DNA from 2 places in the Paenibacillus sp. FSL F4-0125 genome. Region 1 is predicted to be linked to the other one. Evidence: a T-box and tRNA genes for the amino acid it is inferred to sense, from the RefSeq annotation. Region 1 holds a T-box; the other holds one or more tRNA genes.
The links. A T-box is a leader RNA that pairs with one kind of tRNA and senses whether it is charged. The one in region 1 lies ahead of trpS (tryptophan--tRNA ligase), so its partner is inferred to be a tRNA-Trp.

Region 1 (10,474 bases):
CGTCTGCGCTTTATAAAAATGTTAATATTGGGATTCAGATGTCCTTTTATTTATCGAACTGCCCGATCGAATAGGAGGTAATCTCCGTCGTTATCTACAACTGTGGGACTGGCGCTGCAACATGGGAAGACAAGCAGTTTTTTCTTGCCGTCACGAACGATTTGCAATTCTTTTGGCTTCATAGGAAGAAGGACATTCTCCGAGTTGCAAAAAGGGCAGTACTGCACATACATATCGCCTAAAATAATGTCATAAGGCCAGGTATGACTAAAGGGAATCATTGTGAATCCTTCCCGGAAGGAGACTCTTCATTTCCATCCTCAGCTTGCGGTGAATTCTGCTTTTTGGATAGCTCAGCTATTTTTTGTAGCAAAATATGTTGGGGCATATGCATCAAGTGTTCCAGTGGAACGCCTAGTTGCTTGGATAACGTAATGGCTGTTTCCGGTGAAATTTGTAGTGGCTTCATATGGATGCCCTCCTAAAGTTTATCGGCTATGAATGTTCCGGTATCGTTATTCACTTTACCATGGTGTTAAGTCAATTACAAAGAAAACCAAATGAGAGCAAAGGAATGGTGAGTACAGATGAAACAACCATTATCACTGACTTGGGAACTTGATTCCATATTTCGTGGAGGATCGTCGTCTTCTGAGTTAGAAAGCTTTTTAAAGAATCTTGAGCAAGATATTGCAGCCTTACAGGGTCTGGTGAAGAATGCCGTAGCTCCAACGGATGTTGAGTCTACCAAGGCGCTGGACGAGGTTATAGAACTGCTTCAGAGCTGTTCAGGAAGACTAGTGGAGGTATCTTCCTTCGCAGACTGTCTGGGCGCTCAGAATCAAATGGACAAGGGTGCAGTAAGACTGGCGGCCCGAGTGACAAGCATGCGTGCTGGATTCGAAGGCATCAGTTCACAATTCAGTAATGTGCTTCGTCAGACTACGGACAAGGTATGGGCAGAATGGATGGCTCGTCCGGAGATTGCTCCTTTAACGTTCGTGCTGAGCGAGAGCCGTGATTTGGCCCGTGAAAAGATGAGCCCAGAGCTGGAAAGCTTAGCGCTGGAACTAGCTGTTGACGGATATCATGGATGGAGCGGGCACTATGATACGATTGTAAGCTCGATTAAAATCCCGTTTGAGGATGAAGAAGGAACCAAGCTACTCTCCGCAGGTCAAGCTTTTAATAAGCTGGATGATCCAGATCCGAAAGTACGTCAATCCATGTTCCGCAAATGGGAAGAAGCATGGACCGAAGCAGCAGATAACTGTGCGGATACCTTGAATCACTTAGCAGGCTTCCGTCTGAAGCTTTATAAAGGAAGAGGTTGGGAAGATATTCTGAAAGATCCGCTGAGCATCAATCGTATGTCACAAGATACTTTGAATGCGATGTGGGACGTGATTACGAATAGCAAGCCTGCACTTGTGGGCTATCTTCAGCGTAAAGCAAAGCTGCTTGGGCTGGATGCTCTCTCGTGGGTGGATGTCGAAGCACCTGTGGGCAAATCTTCAGGTAAAATCCCATATGATCAGGCTGCTAAAGATATCGTTACCCAGTTCCGCAAATTTAGTCCGAAGATGGCCGAGTTTGCAGAGCGTGCTTTTGATAACAACTGGATCGAGGTTGAGGATCGTCCGGGGAAACGTCCTGGAGGTTTCTGTACATCCTTCCCAGAGAGCAAGGAATCACGGATATTCATGACCTATAGCGGCACAACCTCCAATGTTTCAACCTTAGCGCATGAGCTGGGACATGCTTATCATTCTTATTTGCTGGATGATCAACCTGTATTTAATCAGAACTACGCTATGAACGTTGCAGAGACTGCTTCAACCTTCGCAGAGGTCATTGTGTCTGACGCTCAGGTTAAAGCGGCTAGCAATGCTGAAGAGAAGCTGGCGCTGCTTGAAACGAAGATTCAGAACAGCGTTGCTTTCTTTATGAACATTCACGCTCGGTTCTTGTTCGAGACTCGTTTCTATGAGAAACGTAAGGAAGGCCTTGTAAATGCTGAAGAGCTGTCTGAATTGATGGTGGAAGCACAGAAGGAAGCTTTCTGTGGGGTGCTTTCAGAATACCATCCTCATTTCTGGGCTTCTAAACTGCATTTTTATATCACGGATGTGCCGTTCTATAACTTTCCTTACACCGTAGGTTACATGTTCAGCACAGGCTTGTATCGACTGGCCCTGCAAGAAGGAGCTTCCTTTGCGGATAAATACGATAGCTTGCTGCAAGATACTGGTGTGATGACTTTAGAGAATCTGGTACTTAAGCATCTGAGTGTGGATCTGACGAAGCCGGACTTCTGGCAAGGTGCTACAGATCTGATTGTAGCTGACATTAATGAGTTCTTGGAAATGACGGAGCACTTAGTTTGAAAAAGTCTAAACTAAGACATATTTTACGGTAGAAAAAACAACAGAATTTCAGTATGAATACGCAAAAGCCCCTGATGCAGGGGCTTTTTTTAAAGGCAAAATGTCGAAAAAACACGTTTTATAAAAACTAATATACAATAATTCTATGGATTTCGCGCATCTATAGGGATAATAACCCAATTTTGCCGAATAATGTTGTTTACCTTTTATTAGTAACCTATAATGAGTCTTAAGCCTTATATAAGGCGAAACTAGAAAAATCACTCAGCTAGCTCGCAAAACAGAGAAAACGCTTACAAAAACAGTTTTGTACGAAGTGAATTCGGATAAAACAAAGTCTCACAAAACTTTTAGGAGGAAAAGTATGCTTAAGACAGAACAGCTTTCATTAGCAAGACAGATGGACATGGTATTTAAGGAGCTTCAGGAAGAATTATCAGGATTAACTTCTGGTACGGTATTTGTGCAAATACGAAATAACATGATCGGCAAATTCGGTATACGGCATAATCCTCTTTCTGGGCGGAGTGGGGGGTTCACTGATGTGAAAGAAGGGATGACAGATGGACAGCAAGCTTCTTTTCGACTAATGGCGCTGGAAAGCCTGAAGTACAAGCGTCGTTGGACACATGGTGAGATTTCTTATGAATTTGCCATTAGACAGGGTATGGTGATTGTAGATGCTACGCTGGAGTCCAATTACAATATGGCCAACTTGATGATTCGGTCTCCTCGTAATGCCTACGCTGAAAGTTCCGAACAATTTTTTGGTTAAGCGTTATTTACATAAACTTTATAGTTCATATTAAGAAAAAAATTTATATGCTTGCGTAATAAATTCTTCTTCTACTTCTCGCAAAAAATGGAAACCGACACTAAAAGGACGGTAAAACCGTTTTTTCTTGTGAAAATCAAAAACCCTCCCACAGCTTCAGAAAGAAGTGTGAGAGGGCTCAAAAGCTACTCGGTTTTAGGCTTTTTTAATATGCCCTAGCCGGATAAAACACTTAAGATAACGTTGTTACTGACGACCGGACAGTTGTTGTTCTGCCAGTTGCACTAGACGTTTAGTGATGTAACCGCCCAGAGAACCAGTTTCGCGAGAAGTGTAGTTCCCGTAATAACCGTCAGCTGGGATCGTTACTCCAAGCTCCTGTGCTGCTTCATATTTCAACTGTTGCAATGCCGCAGTTGCTTGAGGAACGACCAGGTTATTGGAACGGCTGCTACGACCTTGACCTGCTTGACCCATGTGTGTCACCTCCTTCGCCCGTTGTGAAGATAGTATGAGCGCTAAGAGGTTAATTCATGCATCCCTTCGAAAGGTTTTAAGGATGGTAATTATTAGTGAAATAAAAGTGAGGATAGGATAGAAATTCTTTGTTGCTAGGTATCATACAAAAAAAATCGGTCTTTCCTTACGTAATAGCAAGGGAAGACCGATATAATGTATATCTGCTTTAAATCTCAGGATAAATCATTTCCAACAAGGTGGTCAGATTCTGACTCTGTCCGGGTTCTATCGTTAAGAGGCCTGTGAAGGAAGCGTCATCGGATACATTCGGTGCATTTGCGAGCCATGTATAGGGTTCAATGCACAGAAATTGATCTGCTGGTCCTTTGGTATATAGCACCCAGTGACGGAATAGATTCTCGTCAGCAGTATAACGGAGGCCATAACCATCATCGCGTAATAATAGGGCTTCTACAGGCTGTTTTTCTCCAATGCGAAGAGCAGTATCAAAATTAGTTCCCTGCATGTTCATTCCGGTGTTCAAGGCTTCCAGATCACCAAGTGGAATTAGATTGCCGCTAGGGAGCAATTCATCGTTCAGTTCATAAATACTATTTACTGGGAGCTTAAGATTCCAGCGCTCAGGTTCTCCATCAATCATAAACCAGGTGTGATAACCGATCCCAAAAGGAATTCGATGATCTCCGAGATTTGTAACCTTTAAAGTTTGGGTAAATCGGGCTTCCTGAAGCCTAAATGTCATTTCGAATTTAAGTGGGATAGGGAATTGTTCCATCCAATGTGGATCATCTTCCGTTCGGAATTCAGTAGTGACCGCGCAACCATCTTCATCTTCTTCAATATCGCTGACACACCAGGCCTGAGTTCGGTGTAGACCATGAATATGATTGTCATTAGCGGTATTCTGGTCAAATTGATAACTTGTACCGTCGAACTGAAATTGGCCCTTACGAATTCTTCCGGGTGGAATTAATAGCGGCATGCCAAAATGGTAAGGTTTTTGCATAAAGAAAGCTTGATCGCTTTCATCAGGCCGCCGTAGAATTTCCCGTTGTTTCTTTACATCAAACAATGAAATCACGTTATTTCCTAGTCGCGGCAAAAGCGTGACTTCCAGTTCACGGCTGTGCAAAATATAAGTATCATAACCGCCCCACTGCCCTTTGGTCACCTGTTTCATGAGATATGCTCCTTTATCGTAACTGTAATCGAATAGAACATGGATAACCTTATCATAACAGATTTATACCGTAGTGGTTAAGTGATTTGACAACTTCTCTTTATGGTTCTATGATGAAGGCATTAATTCATGATGATAATGTGATGACGGGGATAAGTAGGCAGGTATTGTACCTTCAGAAAGCCGGTGGTTGATGCGAACCGGTAGGACACTCCTGATGAATGGACCCCTGAGCGCCGAGCTTGAACGGGAGCTAGATGCCCTAGTAGACCGGCCGGATCTTCTCCGTTAACGGAAGACGAAGGCTGTTTTCTTCTTGTCTTAACAAGATTAAGCAGCGAATAAGGGTGGCACCACGGTCTCACGTCCCTTGCGGATGAGGCTTTTTTTGCGTTCTCGGAAACTTAGAAATTACATCAAACGGAGGTCTCTATTATGAAAAAAGTAATGTCAGGCATTCAACCGAGCGGTTCACTTACACTGGGGAACTATATAGGAGCACTGAAAAATTTTGTGAAGCTGCAAGATGATCATCAATGTTTCTTTATGGTTGTCGATATGCATGCGATCACTGTAGCTCAAGATCCAGCGGCGCTACGTGAGCAATCAGAGTCTGTAGCGGCTCTATTTATTGCAGCAGGAATTGATCCTGCACGTTCTAATGTTTATATGCAGTCGCATGTGCCGCAGCACGCTGAACTAGGCTGGATTATGACGACACTTACAGCGATGGGCGAGCTGGAGCGTATGACCCAGTTTAAAGATAAATCATCAGGTAAGGATTCTGTCGGCGCTGGTCTTTTCGTCTATCCTTCCCTGATGGCAGCAGATATTCTAGTTTATAATGCGGATCTTGTGCCGGTAGGAGAAGATCAGAAGCAGCATTTGGAGTTGACTCGTGATTTAGCTGGGCGCTTCAATAATCGTTTTGGTGAATTCTTTACCATTCCTGAGCCATACATCCCAGAGGTTGGCGCACGTATTATGTCTCTAGATGATGGCACCAAAAAAATGAGCAAGAGCAATCCAAACGCTGGAAGCTATATTGCTCTGTTAGATTCAGCGGACGTAATTCGTAAAAAAATCAGCCGTGCAACGACTGATTCTGGACGTGAAGTGATCTTTGATCCGGCTAATAAGCCAGAAATCAGTAATTTGATGAGTATTTATTCTGAGTGTTCTGGAATGACACTTCAGCAAATTGCCGATCGTTATGAAGGACAAATGTATGGCGGCTTTAAGAAGGATCTTGCTGAAGTGGTTGTATCCACGCTTGAGCCTTTACAACAAAGATATAATGAAATTCGTAGCTCGGGTGCGATCACAGATATTCTTGCTGAAGGAGCTGGTCGCGCACGTATTGTTGCAACAGAGACGCTGAATGGAGTTAAAGAGCGGATGGGATTTCTGCCAGCTCGTTAATCTAATCAGCGCTTAGGCTTTCCTGAATTATAATAAGTATAGGTTTCACGCTATACTGTATCCTTATAATTCTCGCATAAACGCTACCGTCCCTATAAGGACGCCGAAGTCGTTTTAGCTTGTTTGCGTCTGATCTTGGCTTTGAGGATAAATCCCCAGCCAATATTCATAACACAGAGAAACCCGAGCAGAAGTGCCAACCAAAAGCTATAACTGATCGCGATTGAAGCGGCTGTAAGAATAAGAATAGAAGAACAAGCGAACCAAAGTGAAAGTCCTTTACCCATTAGGAGAGCCTTCCTTTCTATGTCTACTAAAATGAATCCCGGAGTATGATAACCATACTCCGGGATTTTTTGTGATTATAGAATAGATCTCTGCGTAAGTCTACAGTTTCATCGTAAAGAACCGGGATCAATGGAAAATCGTTTGTCAAGCTTCTCGCTGCTAAGCCAACCTACATACGTATTTAAAGGTCGATATTGATTGTCCATCACTAATACAGCCACAAATGGGTATTGTTTGCGGTGTAAATAACGCACGTCCCCCCAGCGCACCATATATCCTGAAGGAAGTTCCTCCACTTCAGCTACTGCATAAGAAGTGAAGTATAGAAAAGACTGAATATCAGGGTGCGACTTGGATATCTCCACAGCGGGATGATTGGAGCAAACAGCATGTTTGAACCATTCCAGCCGGTTATTCACTAACTGCCCAACATTATAGCTGCCATCTTGTTTTACTTTTACTACGTTCCAGCGCTTTAGTGAAATTGTAGGGATTACAATATAACGTTCGCCGACATTATGATGTAAATCCTTAAGCTTGATATTACGCGTAAGGCGAGCGTGAACGACGGTTCTCCAAATATAATAAAGAATAGTACAGGCATAAAGCGTAATAAATAAAGGTTGCGGTGGAACGATACCGGTAATCCAGAGAAGGATGGCAGCGATATGGCTACCAAATATAAACGGATCAAAAATGTGGATGATGTTCCAGGCAATCCATTTCTCCGTGAATGGACGTGCAGCCTGAGTGCCATAGGTATTAAATAGATCAGAAAATACGTGAACACCTACACCAATGAAGCTCCAGAGCGCAATATGGCTAAGGGCTTGTAAATCAGTAAAGCCGAATAAGGGCCCTAACACGAAGGAAATCAGGGCGGGCCATAGAATTAGAAAGGGTAGGGAATGTGTGATTCCTCGGTGGTTTCGAATATACAATGCATTGTCCTTCAGTCGCAGCGCAGTATCAGCATCAGGAGCCTGAGAGGCGAGAACCGTTGCCAGCATAACAGCTCCGGCCAGTTTCGGATCAGAAGCAACGATGGGATCAACGAAGGAAAGCCCAGCTAAGCCTAGGCCCATAACTAAATGTGTAGCAGTATCCATTGGTCAGTTCTCCTTTGTTGTTCGGAAGTTCTCTATTAATAATTACCCAAATACAGCTCAGGTTATTAAGGGGATTGCAATAAATATAAAATAAATATTGTCACGTAATTGTCGAATTCATGAACTTACTGCCCCATGACTGTCAAAGTCTTCACGGGTTTGTTATGATAAAGTTAACAGCGAAGTTTTAAATGCTTCGGCTAGAACGTTAGATGTTCGTTTAGAAGGAGGATCATTAGGTGTGGACAATCATATAACATTTCAAGCTTCTTCCGACTCAGCAGCTATGTCTGCAAAATCTCCACCGGAAGGTGCTGGCTGGCGTGATTTCATTACCGTAACAAAACCCGGTATTATCCGATCTAACCTCATTGCGGCCTTTGCGGGATATTGGCTTGCCTCAGGTTGGGATGTTAATTACGGCAGGTTAGTGCTAACTCTGCTAGGAACAATGCTGGTTATGGCTTCGGCCTGTGTTTTTAATAACTATTTCGACCGTGACCTGGACATGAAAATGGAAAGAACCCGTGAAAGGGGGCTTCCTACAGGACGACTGAAACCAAACATTGTATTATTATACGCCATTGGGCTTGGTATTGCAGGTTTGATCGTACTGTTTGCTTTTTCGGGTATGCTTGCCGGTCTGTTTGGAATTGTTGGCATGTTCGTTTACGTTGTAGTATACACGCTTTGGTTGAAGCGGACATCAACATGGAGCACCTCAGTAGGTGCAATTTCTGGGGCGATGCCTCCGGTAATTGGTTATGTTGCGGTTACAGGAAGCGTTGATCTAGGCGCTTGGTTGATTTTTGCCATGTTGTTTTTATGGCAGCCTCCTCACTTCTGGGCTTTGGGTATAAGACGTAAAGAAGAATATAGAGCGGCAGGATTTCCATTGCTACCTGTAGTTAAAGGAACGCGGCGTACGAAATTTCAGATGATTCCTTATGTAGCCCTTTTGCTGCCTATTCCAGTGTTAATGTACGCCTACAATTACGCAGGTATATTTTATCTAATCATTTCAACAGCGTTGTCCTTGGCTTGGTTAGTATTGACCTTGATGGGCTTTAAGGCTAAAGATGATGAAGTCTGGGCGAAGAAGAACTTCCTCTTCTCCATTAACTACCTGACAGTTAGTTTGATCGTACTTGTATTAAATACGATTCACGGTTAAGAAGAGGGAGGGTATACGTGTCCGTGCAGACCTTTAAGCGTTATAAATGGACTTGGCTTCTGCTATTACTTGCTTTGATTATGGCTGGTTATCTGGCAGTTAACTCTTTGAATTTAGGAAAAGAAAAACTGCCAGTAATCGGAGAAGTACAGGACTTTTCTCTTGAAAATGTGAATGGAGACCAGATTACTCTGGCTGATACACAAGGTAAAGCACGGTTGGTATACTTCTTTTTTACTCAGTGTCCGGATGTATGTCCTATAACTACGTTTTTGTTATCTCAGACACAGAAGATTTTGGTTGAGGATGGCAGCTTTGGTAAAGATACGGAGTTTGTCTCTATCTCCTTTGATCCGAAGAATGATACTCGGGAAGCTATTAAGACGTTTGCGGACCGTTTTCAGGCCAATTATGATGGATGGTATTTTTTGCGGGGAGATCAGGAAGAAGTTCGTAAGCTGGCGACTGATTCTTTTAAAGTACTAATCGCGGGGAATTCCAAAGAAAATTTCGTACATGCCAACCGTATAGCGTTAGTTGACCGAGACAATCGTCTTCGTGCATTGTATGACGCAGGTGATACGGAGACCGTAACCCCTGAATTTCTTGCGGTTCAGCTGAAGGAATTGGCTCGGGAATAGAACATAAACATTAAAAACGCCTTCTTCGAATCCCTCGTTATTGAGCGGATAACGAAAAAGGCGTTTTTTTAAATAAAATATAAGAAAATATAAGTTTCACGCTATATAGTATACTTATATTTCTCGCATAAATGCTTATTTTCTTTATAAGGACAATAAGCATTTATGCTTGTTTTTGCTTAAAAAGGAAGGGGTTCAGGATAGACGATGAAATCTTCCAATCCAGCTTTTTCAAGCTGAGTGATATTGTATTCATCGGGCGTACCCTCCACCCCAGCATATCCGCGACGAGTATAGATGTGACCGGCATCGGGGAAAGCATCACGGAGAACACTGCGTATTTTTTTGCCAGAAGAGTCGTTATCCAGATAAAGGTACACTTCTCCATCCCCTACTTGTTGCCGAAGGGACTCTAATTTAAGTGTATTTAATGTGCCAAAGGTACATAGGATTTCTACTTCCGGTACCAGCACACGCCGTAATCTGCTACGATCGTTTTTGCCTTCGACAATAATCGTAATGGACATTAACTGAAAATCACCTCCGGAAATGGGCCCCAAGCTTCAGACTCATTATAGTTTACCGAAGGATCGTCATTTTTAACAATCGTTTCTGCAGGAAAGTCTTCATTCCCCGGGAAATGTCGTAAAAACAAAGAATCATGCGGCTCGCCCGTTCCATTTGGAAGTGAGGCCAGATAGTTTTCCTGTATTGTTAGGCGGAAGCAGAAGCAGCGCGACCATTAGCAATAGAAAGGCTATGAAGTAAGGAGAAACGAATCCCCTTAGCTGTCCGGCGGCTACGGGTCCAGCGAATGCACCAAGTGACATGGCAATCGACTGCAACGAGAAGGTCCGACCCATTCGACCAGGGCCGCCTAGACTAATAAAAAGTGATGCCATTGCAGGGAACAACACTCCTTTAGCCGCACCAAGCATAAAGAGAATAGCGGCAGTCGGGATGGTGTGGAATGAAGCGAGTGCAAAGAAGCAGATGGCCATTCCCAATAATGCCGCTG
Region 2 (10,474 bases), 130 kb from region 1:
TCCCATCAAAGCCGGTCTCAGTTCGGATTGCAGGCTGCAACTCGCCTGCATGAAGTCGGAATTGCTAGTAATCGCGGATCAGCATGCCGCGGTGAATACGTTCCCGGGTCTTGTACACACCGCCCGTCACACCACGAGAGTTTACAACACCCGAAGTCGGTGGGGTAACCCGCAAGGGAGCCAGCCGCCGAAGGTGGGGTAGATGATTGGGGTGAAGTCGTAACAAGGTAGCCGTATCGGAAGGTGCGGCTGGATCACCTCCTTTCTATGGAGAATCGTCTTCGGAAGTGAAGACATTCAAATCGGAAGTTTAACTTCCACAATCTCAGGTTTAGGCCTGTTACTCACTCGTTGCTCAGTTTTGAGAGTTTAAGCTCTCAAGTAAGACTTGATCCTTGAAAACTGGATACCGAAACGAATTTGCGTTTTAGAACATCTTTTAGCAACTTGTGCAAACAAGTAAATGTTATTAGTGAGATGATTCCAAGAGAGATATCGTATGATATTTTCCTGCGGAAAAATCAAGGTTAAGCTAATAAGAGCACACGGAGGATGCCTAGGCGCCAGGAGCCGACGAAGGACGTGGCGAACAACGAAACTGCCTCGGGGAGCTGTAAGCAAGCTTTGATCCGGGGGTGTCCGAATGGGGAAACCCAGCTGTGGTAATTCGCAGTTACTCATACCTGAATACATAGGGTATGTAGAGGCAGACCAGGGGAACTGAAACATCTAAGTACCCTGAGGAAGAGAAAACAATAGTGATTCCGTCAGTAGCGGCGAGCGAACGCGGAACAGCCTAAACCTAAGAGCTTGCTCTTAGGGGTTGTGGGACGTCTCACATGGAGTTACAAAGGAATATGGTAGGCGAAGAGGTCTGGAAAGGCCCGCGATAGAGGTAAAAGCCCTGTAACCTAAACTGTGTTCTCTCCGAGACGGATCCCGAGTAGTGCGGGGCACGTGAAACCCCGTATGAATCCAGCAGGACCATCTGCTAAGGCTAAATACTACCTGGCGACCGATAGTGAAACAGTACCGTGAGGGAAAGGTGAAAAGCACCCCGGAAGGGGAGTGAAATAGAACCTGAAACCGTGTGCTTACAAAAAGTCAGAGCCCTATTTATGGGTGATGGCGTGCCTTTTGTAGAATGAACCGGCGAGTTACGTTTAACATGCAAGGTTAAGTCGAGAAGACGGAGCCGCAGCGAAAGCGAGTCTGAATAGGGCGATTGAGTATGTGGACGTAGACCCGAAACCGTGTGATCTACCCCTGTCCAGGGTGAAGGTGCGGTAACACGCACTGGAGGCCCGAACCCACGCACGTTGAAAAGTGCGGGGATGAGGTGGGGGTAGCGGAGAAATTCCAATCGAACTCGGAGATAGCTGGTTCTCCCCGAAATAGCTTTAGGGCTAGCCTCGGTATAAGAGTAGTGGAGGTAGAGCACTGATTGGGTGCGGGGTCCGCAAGGATTACCAAGCTCAGTCAAACTCCGAATGCCATATACTTATTGCCGGGAGTCAGACAGTGAGTGCTAAGATCCATTGTCAAAAGGGAAACAGCCCAGACCATCAGCTAAGGTCCCCAAGTGTGTGTTAAGTGGGAAAGGATGTGGAGTTGCACAGACAACCAGGATGTTGGCTTAGAAGCAGCCACCATTGAAAGAGTGCGTAATAGCTCACTGGTCGAGTGACTCTGCGCCGAAAATGTAACGGGGCTAAACACACCACCGAAGCTATGGCTAGATACGTATGTATCTGGGGTAGGGGAGCGTTGTATGTGGGTTGAAGGTGTACCGTAAGGAGCGCTGGACAGCATACAAGTGAGAATGCCGGTATGAGTAACGAAAAGATCAGTGAGAATCTGATCCGCCGAAAGCCCAAGGTTTCCTGAGGAAGGCTCGTCCGCTCAGGGTAAGTCGGGACCTAAGGCGAGGCCGAAAGGCGTAGTCGAAGGACAACAGTTTGAAATTACTGTACCACCGTAATCCGCTATGAGCGATGGGGTGACGCAGGAGGGTAGTGACGCGGACTGATGGATATGTCCGTCTAAGCAGTGAGGCTGATGTGTAGGCAAATCCGCACATCGTTAAGGCTGGGCTGTGATGGGGAGCGAAAATTATAGTAGCGAAGGTCATGATCTCACACTGCCAAGAAAAGCCTCTAGCCAGGAGAAGGTGCCCGTACCGCAAACCGACACAGGTAGGCGAGAAGAGAATTCTAAGGCGCGCGGAAGAACTCTCGTTAAGGAACTCGGCAAAATGACCCCGTAACTTCGGGAGAAGGGGTGCCCCGGTAGTGTGAATAGCACGAGGGGGCCGCAGTGAAAAGGCCCAAGCGACTGTTTAGCAAAAACACAGGTCTGTGCGAAGCCGCAAGGCGAAGTATACGGGCTGACGCCTGCCCGGTGCTGGAAGGTTAAGGGGAGTGGTTAGGGGTAACCCGAAGCTATGAACCGAAGCCCCAGTAAACGGCGGCCGTAACTATAACGGTCCTAAGGTAGCGAAATTCCTTGTCAGGTAAATTCTGACCCGCACGAATGGCGTAACGACTTGGGCGCTGTCTCAACGAGAGATCCGGTGAAATTTTAATACCTGTGAAGATGCAGGTTACCCGCGACAAGACGGAAAGACCCCATGGAGCTTTACTGCAGCTTGATATTGAATTTGGGTACGATCTGTACAGGATAGGTGGGAGCCGTAGAAATCGGAGCGCAAGCTTCGGTGGAGGCGCCGTTGGGATACCACCCTGATCGTATCTAGGTTCTAACCTAGTGCCCTAATCGGGTACGGGGACCGTGTCAGGCGGGCAGTTTGACTGGGGCGGTCGCCTCCTAAAGAGTAACGGAGGCGTTCCAAGGTTCCCTCAGAATGGTTGGAAATCATTCGAAGAGTGCAAAGGCATAAGGGAGCTTGACTGCGAGACCTACAAGTCGAGCAGGGACGAAAGTCGGACTTAGTGATCCGGTGGTACCGCATGGAAGGGCCATCGCTCAACGGATAAAAGCTACCCTGGGGATAACAGGCTTATCTCCCCCAAGAGTCCACATCGACGGGGAGGTTTGGCACCTCGATGTCGGCTCATCGCATCCTGGGGCTGAAGTAGGTCCCAAGGGTTGGGCTGTTCGCCCATTAAAGCGGTACGCGAGCTGGGTTCAGAACGTCGTGAGACAGTTCGGTCCCTATCTGTCGTGGGCGCAGGAAATTTGAGAGGAGCTGTCCTTAGTACGAGAGGACCGGGATGGACGTACCGCTGGTGCACCAGTTGTTCCGCCAGGAGCATGGCTGGGTAGCTACGTACGGACGGGATAAGCGCTGAAAGCATCTAAGCGTGAAGCCCCCCTCAAGATGAGATTTCCCAATTAGTAAGACCCCTTGAAGACGACGAGGTAGATAGGTTGGAGGTGGAAGTGCAGTAATGCATGGAGCTGACCAATACTAATCGGTCGAGGGCTTATCCTATACTTAGAACGCAAATTCAATTCGGATTCAGTTTTCAGGCGATTAAGCCTGGTATGAATATTCCCTGATAGCTCAGTTGGTAGAGCACTCGACTGTTAATCGAGTTGTCACAGGTTCGAGTCCTGTTCGGGGAGCCATATGGAGAGGTGTCCGAGTTTGGCCGAAGGAGCACGATTGGAAATCGTGTAGGCGCCACAAGCGTCTCGAGGGTTCGAATCCCTCTCTCTCCGCCACAAATTTTACTTAGTATGGCCCGTTGGTCAAGGGGTTAAGACACCTCCCTTTCACGGAGGTAACATGGGTTCGAATCCCATACGGGTCACCAAATTTTCACTTGATTTTACATAGTGGACTTTGGTACAATAACAATTGTTGTTTACGGAGGCTTAGCTCAGCTGGGAGAGCGTCTGCCTTACAAGCAGAGGGTCGGGGGTTCGATCCCCTCAGCCTCCACCATATTTATTTAAGAACGACGCGGGGTGGAGCAGCCCGGTAGCTCGTCGGGCTCATAACCCGAAGGCCGCAGGTTCAAATCCTGCCCCCGCAACCAATTTTCATCAAGTAATTATATCTTTTGGAACCGTGGTGTAGTTGGCCTAACATGCCTGCCTGTCACGCAGGAGATCGCGAGTTCGAATCTCGTCGGTTCCGCCATTTTCTTGGCTCGATAGCTCAGTCGGTAGAGCAGAGGACTGAAAATCCTCGTGTCGGCGGTTCGAATCCGTCTCGAGCCACCATATAGTATACAACTTAATATGCCGGTGTAGCTCAATTGGTAGAGCAACTGACTTGTAATCAGTAGGTTGGGGGTTCAAGTCCTCTCGCCGGCACCATCTTTGGGGGATTAGCGAAGTGGCCAAACGCATCAGACTGTAAATCTGCTCACGTACGTGTTCGGTGGTTCGAATCCATCATCCCCCACCATTTTTTTAGGGGCATAGTTTAAAGGTAGAACAACGGTCTCCAAAACCGTTGGTGTGGGTTCAATTCCTGCTGCCCCTGCCAATCTTTATCCAGAGTCTTTCTCTAAAGTTTAATATGGCGGTCGTGGCGAAGGGGTTAACGCACCGGTTTGTGGATCCGGCATTCGTGGGTTCAAGTCCCATCGGTCGCCCCATTTACTTTAAGAAGAACAGCAACAAATTGAGTTTAATATGGCGACTGTGGCGAAGGGGTTAACGCACCGGATTGTGGTTCCGGCATTCGTGGGTTCGAGACCCATCAGTCGCCCCATTTTACTTTAAAATGTTATTGGGGATTAGCCAAGCGGTAAGGCAACGGACTTTGACTCCGTCATGCATAGGTTCAAATCCTATATCCCCAGCCATTTTATGCGGACGTGGCTCAGCGGTAGAGCATCGCCTTGCCAAGGCGAGGGTCGCGGGTTCGATTCCCGTCGTCCGCTCCAATGTTTTCATATGGCGCCATAGCCAAGTGGTAAGGCAAAGCTCTGCAAAAGCTTTATCCCCAGTTCAAATCTGGGTGGCGCCTCCATTAATTTCATATGTGCCGGCGTGGCGGAATGGCAGACGCGCTCGACTCAAAATCGAGAGGGAAACCGTGGAGGTTCGAGTCCTCTCGCCGGTATATCAAAAAGGTTTGTAAAGTCGCTTGTATAAGCAACTTTACAAACCTTTTTTCTTTGTCTATGAACTTTTATTCTTAAGCCGTTGTATTAGAGACACTTCTAATTCAACGGCTTTTTTATGTGAAGCGGAGTGAATTGAATTGTAATTTTATTGACTGCTTAGTCGGAATGTCCGCGGCGTGAGACCAACTTCACGTTTAAACATATTGCAGAATTGAGCATCATTGACAAACCCAGCAGCAGCGGATACTTCTGAGATATGCATTTGGGTATGTTGCAAGAGAGACTTTGCATAATCCAGACGTTTCAATAGTAGATAGCGAAGAGGTGAAGAACCGAATCGCTCTTTAAATAAATGGCGGAAACGATCATAGCTGTATCCAGACATCTCAGAGAGTGTTGCGACCGATAGCTTATGGCGGTAATGCTCATTCATATAGTTTAGAACATATTGGACTCTGTCTTCCGTTGGCGATTGAAACCCAGAGGCGCTAAGAAGCCGTATCAGATGAACAGTGATTTCGCTCATTTGAAGGTTCAATAGTTCAGAGAATCCATCTTGTTTGCGCGTAAACTCTGCTTTCATTCTAAGTAAGATCTGTAGAACAGTATGGTCTTTATCATCTTCATATACGCCTTGCAAATTCTCCATATTTGGGTGATTTGAATGGAAGCCTACAAATAGTATAGTAGCATCTTCGCGATGATTCTCGTCATGTTTATGATTGGGTGGTATTAGTGCGAATGAAGAAGAACGAAAATGATAACTTCGCGAACCCACATTCGTAGTTCCTAAACCGTTTAAATAATAGACTAGTTCATAGCATTCATGCTGGTGTGGTGGAATATAGGTATTGACCTCATGCGCTGCATTTACAATATATAGAACACGATCCATGATGATCCTCCAATAATTATGTTTTAGCCGAATCGTACAAAAATATGACCGAAATCATATAATTATTTTCATTAATATTTGTTATGATCGTATCAACAAATCCGAAAATTAGCAACCTGACTGGCCATCTCGTTCGGAAATTAGTCGGATAATTCGTAAAAATTATAATTTTCTCTCTATTTTTGAGTGTATTCGTTAAAATCATTAAAATTTTGACAATGTTACATGAAAAATGAGAGTTTCCATCTAAATCGTGAAATATACAACAGACTAAGATGGAGAACCTCTCAAATTACTAACCAACTATATATAGGGGTGGAATAGAAAAATGAAAAAGAAAGTTCTTTCTTTGTTGCTGCTAGTAGTAATGGTAATGGTCACAGCCTGTGGAAATAATACGTCGAGTAATGGATCTTCTGCGAATGCAGGTTCTAATGCGGCTGAAGGTGGAGAAACAAGTTCAGGAGATAAACTCAAAGTTGTACTTCTGATTCCAGGAACGCTTGGAGATAAATCTTTCTTTGACTCTGCGAATAGCGGTTTGCAAAAGGTTAAGGATGAACTGGGTGCAGAAACAAAGGTTGTAGAAATGGGTGTCGATAAAACGAAATGGGAGCCTACGTTTAACGATATCGCCGCTGAGGATTGGGATGTTATTATTTCTGGCGGATCGGAAATTACAGAGATGTTTAATGCAACGGCTGAATTATATCCAGACAAAAAATTCATTAACTATGATACCGATATAGATGAAGCACCAGAGAACATGTACAACATGTCTTATGCGACTAATGAAGTCTCTTTTCTGGCAGGTGCTGTAGCGGCGCTAGCTACACAATCAGATATGCCTAATGCTAATCCTGAGAATGTGATCGGATTTGTAGGCGGTATGGATATTCCAGGGATTAACGCTTTCTTGGTTGGCTACATTGAGGGCGCTCAATATGTTGATCCTGATGTGAAGGTAGCTGTATCGTATGCTGGTGATTTTGTTAACCCGGCTAAAGGTAAGGAGCTTTCACTGATTCAATATAACTCCGGTGTGGATGTTATTTTTAACGTAGCTGGGGGTACAGGTCTTGGGATCTTTGATGCAGCTAAAGAGAAGAAGAAATACGCTATTGGCGTAGACTCTGATCAGGCGATGTTACTTAATGAAACAGATAGCGAAAAAGCAAACTTGATCGTTACTTCTTCTATTAAAAAGATTGATAGTGCTATTCTAGGTGCCGTGAAGAAATTACAAGAGGGCACGCTTGAAATGGGTAAACGTGATGTATTGAGCTTCGTAGATGATGGTGTAGGCATTGCAGAGAATGAGATATATAAAAATGTCTTCCCAGCCGATCTTCAGGCTAAAGTTGAAGAAGTGAAGCAAAAGCTGATCAATAAAGAAATTACAGTAGATAACGCGATGGGAATGGAAACCTCAGAAGTAGAAGCCATTCGTAACGCAGTTAAGCCTTAAGTATAGCTATAAAGTGATAAACCTACAGTTGGAGATTCTTCTATTAGAAGAATTCCAGCTGTATATTTTTGCAGACCTCCAAGTGGAAAGGCGTTGAGACCGATGAACAAAGCTCTGTTGGAAATGCGGGGAATTACGAAGGTGTATCCCAATGGCGTCGTTGCAAATAAAGACGTGCATTTTTCTTTACGTGAGGGAGAAATTCACGCGATTGCGGGCGAGAACGGCGCGGGTAAATCAACTTTAATGAAGATCATGTTCGGCATGGAAGAGCCTAGTGAAGGTGAGATCTATATCAAGGGCGAAAAAGTGAAGCTGCAATCGGCTCAGGATGCCATTGATAGAGGGATCGGTATGGTTCATCAGCATTTTATGCTGGTTCCTTCTTTTACGGTAGCAGAGAACATGGTGCTGGGCATGGAGCCCCGTAAGGGAGTCGGCATCAATTATGCTGAAGCCGTGCGCATGACCGAAGAGACTGCGAAAAAATACAATCTGGCAGTGGATCCAAAAGCAAAAGTGGAGGATCTTACGGTTGGAATGAAGCAAAAGGTTGAGATCCTGAAGGCGCTGCTGCGTGGTGCGAAAATCCTAGTTCTGGATGAGCCGACCGCGGTGTTAACCCCACAGGAAACAGAAGAATTGTTCCGTGAGCTTAAGCAGTTAAGAGAGCAGGGACATACGATTGTGTTTATTTCACACAAGTTGAAAGAAGTGAAAGCGATCTGCGACAGAATTACGATTATGCGTAGTGGACGTAGTGAAGGTGTCTTCCAAACGAAGGATGTCACGGAGCAAGAAATTTCCCGACTCATGGTGGGTAGAGACGTCGTGTTGAAATATGACAAGGAGATTCTGTCTATTGGTGAGGCGGTGCTCACTGTGCAAGGTCTAGGTGTAAATGATGCACACGGCAAAGCGTTGCTATCAGATATTAATTTTGCGGTACGCGGAGGACAGATCGTCGGGATTGCTGGTGTAGAAGGAAACGGGCAGACACAGCTCATTGAGGCTCTTACAGGGAGCTTAAGAGGGGTTTCAAGCCAGGGTTCTGTGCTAGTGAAGGGAAAGGATATTCGAGAATCGGATATTTTGGATATTCGTAAGTTGGGTGTTTCTTATATCCCAGAGGATCGGATGCATCAAGGGATAGCTAGTGATGCGAGCATAGCGGATAATCTGCTGTCCACTCAGTATCGTACAAAGGAAATGAATAAAGGTCCTTTTTTGAATGGATCACGAATTGCTAAGCTAGCCGTATCACTTGTAGAGGAATTTAAAGTCCGCTGTTCTGGACCTTCTCAGCCAATAGGTATGTTATCAGGTGGTAACATGCAGAAAGTTGTCGTAGCTAGAGAGTGTTCTACTGAACCGCAACTGCTTATTGCAGAGCAGCCGACACGGGGTGTGGATATAGGTGCAGCGCAGTTCATACATCAGAAGCTTTTGGAGCTACGCTCAGACGATTGTGCGATTTTGCTTGTGTCAGCAGATTTAAATGAGATCTTAGAGATCAGCGATAGTCTACTAGTGATGTATGAAGGAAAGATTGTTGCCTTTTTCGAGGAGCCTTCTAAGGTTAGTGAAGAAGAATTAGGGCTTTATATGCTAGGGATTCATCGACAGGACGAGGAGCACATCAGGAGGGCCGTAAATCATGTTTAAAGTAAAATATTTTGAATACATTCGAACATCGGCAGTAATCGTAATTGCACTCGCTATTGCTTTTCTGATCATCTCATTGGTCAGCAATCAGCCGGTGAAGACGATTGGGATATTCCTATTTGAGCCGCTATCCAGTAAAGGTCATATCGGTAATGTGATTGAGATGGCCATTCCGCTCATGTTCACTGGGCTAGCAGTTTCTTTGTTGTTCCGGGCAAATATGTTCAATTTGGGAGCTGAAGGGATTTTCTATTTCTCCGGTGTTGTAACCTCCGTGTTGGCTATTCATTTAACGCTGGACGGGTGGCTTCATCCGATCGTAGCTATTGCTGCGGGTTCTATTGTAGGGGCGCTGCTCTCTGCAATCCCTGGGATCCTCAAAGCCAAATGGAATGCCAATGAGCTGGTTACATCCTTAATGTTCAATAATATTTTGTTTGGAGTAGGTTTATATCTACTGAACTATCATTTACGTGATGCAAAAGCGTTCGCCAATGTATCCTACAAATTCGAGAAAACGGCACTGCTGAGTAAGATGGTACCTGGCACTCGTATTCATACCGGACTGATCATCGTTATCGTGCTTATTATTGCAGCGCATCTATTTCTATACAAGACTAAATGGGGATACGAGCTGCGTATGACAGGCATCAACCGGAACTTTGCACGTTATTCAGGCATGAAGACCGCGAAGGTTATTATACTGGTTCACTTGATTGCTGGTTTTATTGCGGGAATGGGTGGTTCCGTAGAAGTGCTAGGGATGTATAACCGATTCCAATGGACTTCGTTACCAGGCTATGGCCTAGACGGTGCTCTTGTAGCGATGTTAGCCAAGAATAATCCGCTATCCGTAATCGGTGCTGCATTGTTCCTTGCGTATATCCGGATCGGAGCCGATATGATGGCACGTCTGTCTGATGTACCTTCTGAGATGATTTCTATCATACAGGCGATTATCATTCTTCTGATTTCGGCTGAGCAATTCCTGAAGTTCTGGAAAAATCGGATGCTCTTGAAGGAGGCGAAGGAAGCATGAACAGTTTGTTTGATGTGATTTTTACGACTGACTTTGCTTTCTCTGTCCTTCGAGTGACAACACCGATTCTATTCGCTGCGCTTGGAGCGTTAATCTCTAATAGAGCGGGTATCATCAACATCGGTATGGAAGGCATCATGCTTGTCGCGGCATTAGCTGGTGTCATTGTAAGCAGCTACACGCATAGCGCGTGGGTAGGTTTACTTGGGGCTGTGATGTCCGGAACATTGATCGCTGGAATATTAGCTTTTTTCACACTGAAATTCAAAACACATATCATTCTCGGCGGAGTAGCTATTAATATGTTCGCTTCGGGAGGAACCGTGTTTATTCTTTATCTGCTTAGTGGAGACAAGGGTTCT

Region 2: it has a tRNA-Trp gene. The T-box ahead of trpS (tryptophan--tRNA ligase) is inferred to sense a tRNA for this amino acid. The anticodon was not compared.

The regions. Positions count from the first base shown of each region.
Region 1 is NZ_JBBOZJ010000001.1:5,604,863-5,615,336, reverse strand. Features, by position in the region: gene NST74_RS24925 (hypothetical protein) at 51-281, opposite strand; gene NST74_RS24920 (YycC family protein) at 278-469, opposite strand; gene NST74_RS24915 (M3 family oligoendopeptidase) at 588-2,387, shown strand; gene NST74_RS24910 (O-methyltransferase) at 2,752-3,162, shown strand; gene NST74_RS24905 (alpha/beta-type small acid-soluble spore protein) at 3,409-3,639, opposite strand; gene NST74_RS24900 (aldose 1-epimerase) at 3,848-4,822, opposite strand; T-box leader at 4,957-5,196, shown strand; gene trpS (tryptophan--tRNA ligase) at 5,258-6,244, shown strand; gene NST74_RS24890 (hypothetical protein) at 6,337-6,531, opposite strand; gene NST74_RS24885 (metal-dependent hydrolase) at 6,640-7,641, opposite strand; gene cyoE (heme o synthase) at 7,883-8,815, shown strand; gene NST74_RS24875 (SCO family protein) at 8,833-9,456, shown strand; gene NST74_RS24870 (DNA primase) at 9,636-9,983, opposite strand; gene NST74_RS24865 (MFS transporter) at 10,116-10,474, opposite strand, start outside.
Region 2 is NZ_JBBOZJ010000001.1:5,738,042-5,748,515, reverse strand. Features, by position in the region: rRNA gene NST74_RS25530 (16S ribosomal RNA) at 1-265, shown strand, start outside; rRNA gene NST74_RS25525 (23S ribosomal RNA) at 526-3,454, shown strand; tRNA gene NST74_RS25520 (tRNA-Asn) at 3,516-3,591, shown strand; tRNA gene NST74_RS25515 (tRNA-Ser) at 3,595-3,687, shown strand; tRNA gene NST74_RS25510 (tRNA-Glu) at 3,705-3,779, shown strand; tRNA gene NST74_RS25505 (tRNA-Val) at 3,835-3,910, shown strand; tRNA gene NST74_RS25500 (tRNA-Met) at 3,928-4,004, shown strand; tRNA gene NST74_RS25495 (tRNA-Asp) at 4,031-4,108, shown strand; tRNA gene NST74_RS25490 (tRNA-Phe) at 4,116-4,191, shown strand; tRNA gene NST74_RS25485 (tRNA-Thr) at 4,212-4,287, shown strand; tRNA gene NST74_RS25480 (tRNA-Tyr) at 4,293-4,378, shown strand; tRNA gene NST74_RS25475 (tRNA-Trp) at 4,386-4,459, shown strand; tRNA gene NST74_RS25470 (tRNA-His) at 4,496-4,571, shown strand; tRNA gene NST74_RS25465 (tRNA-His) at 4,612-4,687, shown strand; tRNA gene NST74_RS25460 (tRNA-Gln) at 4,707-4,781, shown strand; tRNA gene NST74_RS25455 (tRNA-Gly) at 4,788-4,862, shown strand; tRNA gene NST74_RS25450 (tRNA-Cys) at 4,875-4,948, shown strand; tRNA gene NST74_RS25445 (tRNA-Leu) at 4,963-5,041, shown strand; gene NST74_RS25440 (AraC family transcriptional regulator) at 5,191-5,940, opposite strand; gene NST74_RS25435 (BMP family ABC transporter substrate-binding protein) at 6,269-7,408, shown strand; gene NST74_RS25430 (ABC transporter ATP-binding protein) at 7,511-9,073, shown strand; gene NST74_RS25425 (ABC transporter permease) at 9,066-10,112, shown strand; gene NST74_RS25420 (ABC transporter permease) at 10,109-10,474, shown strand, end outside.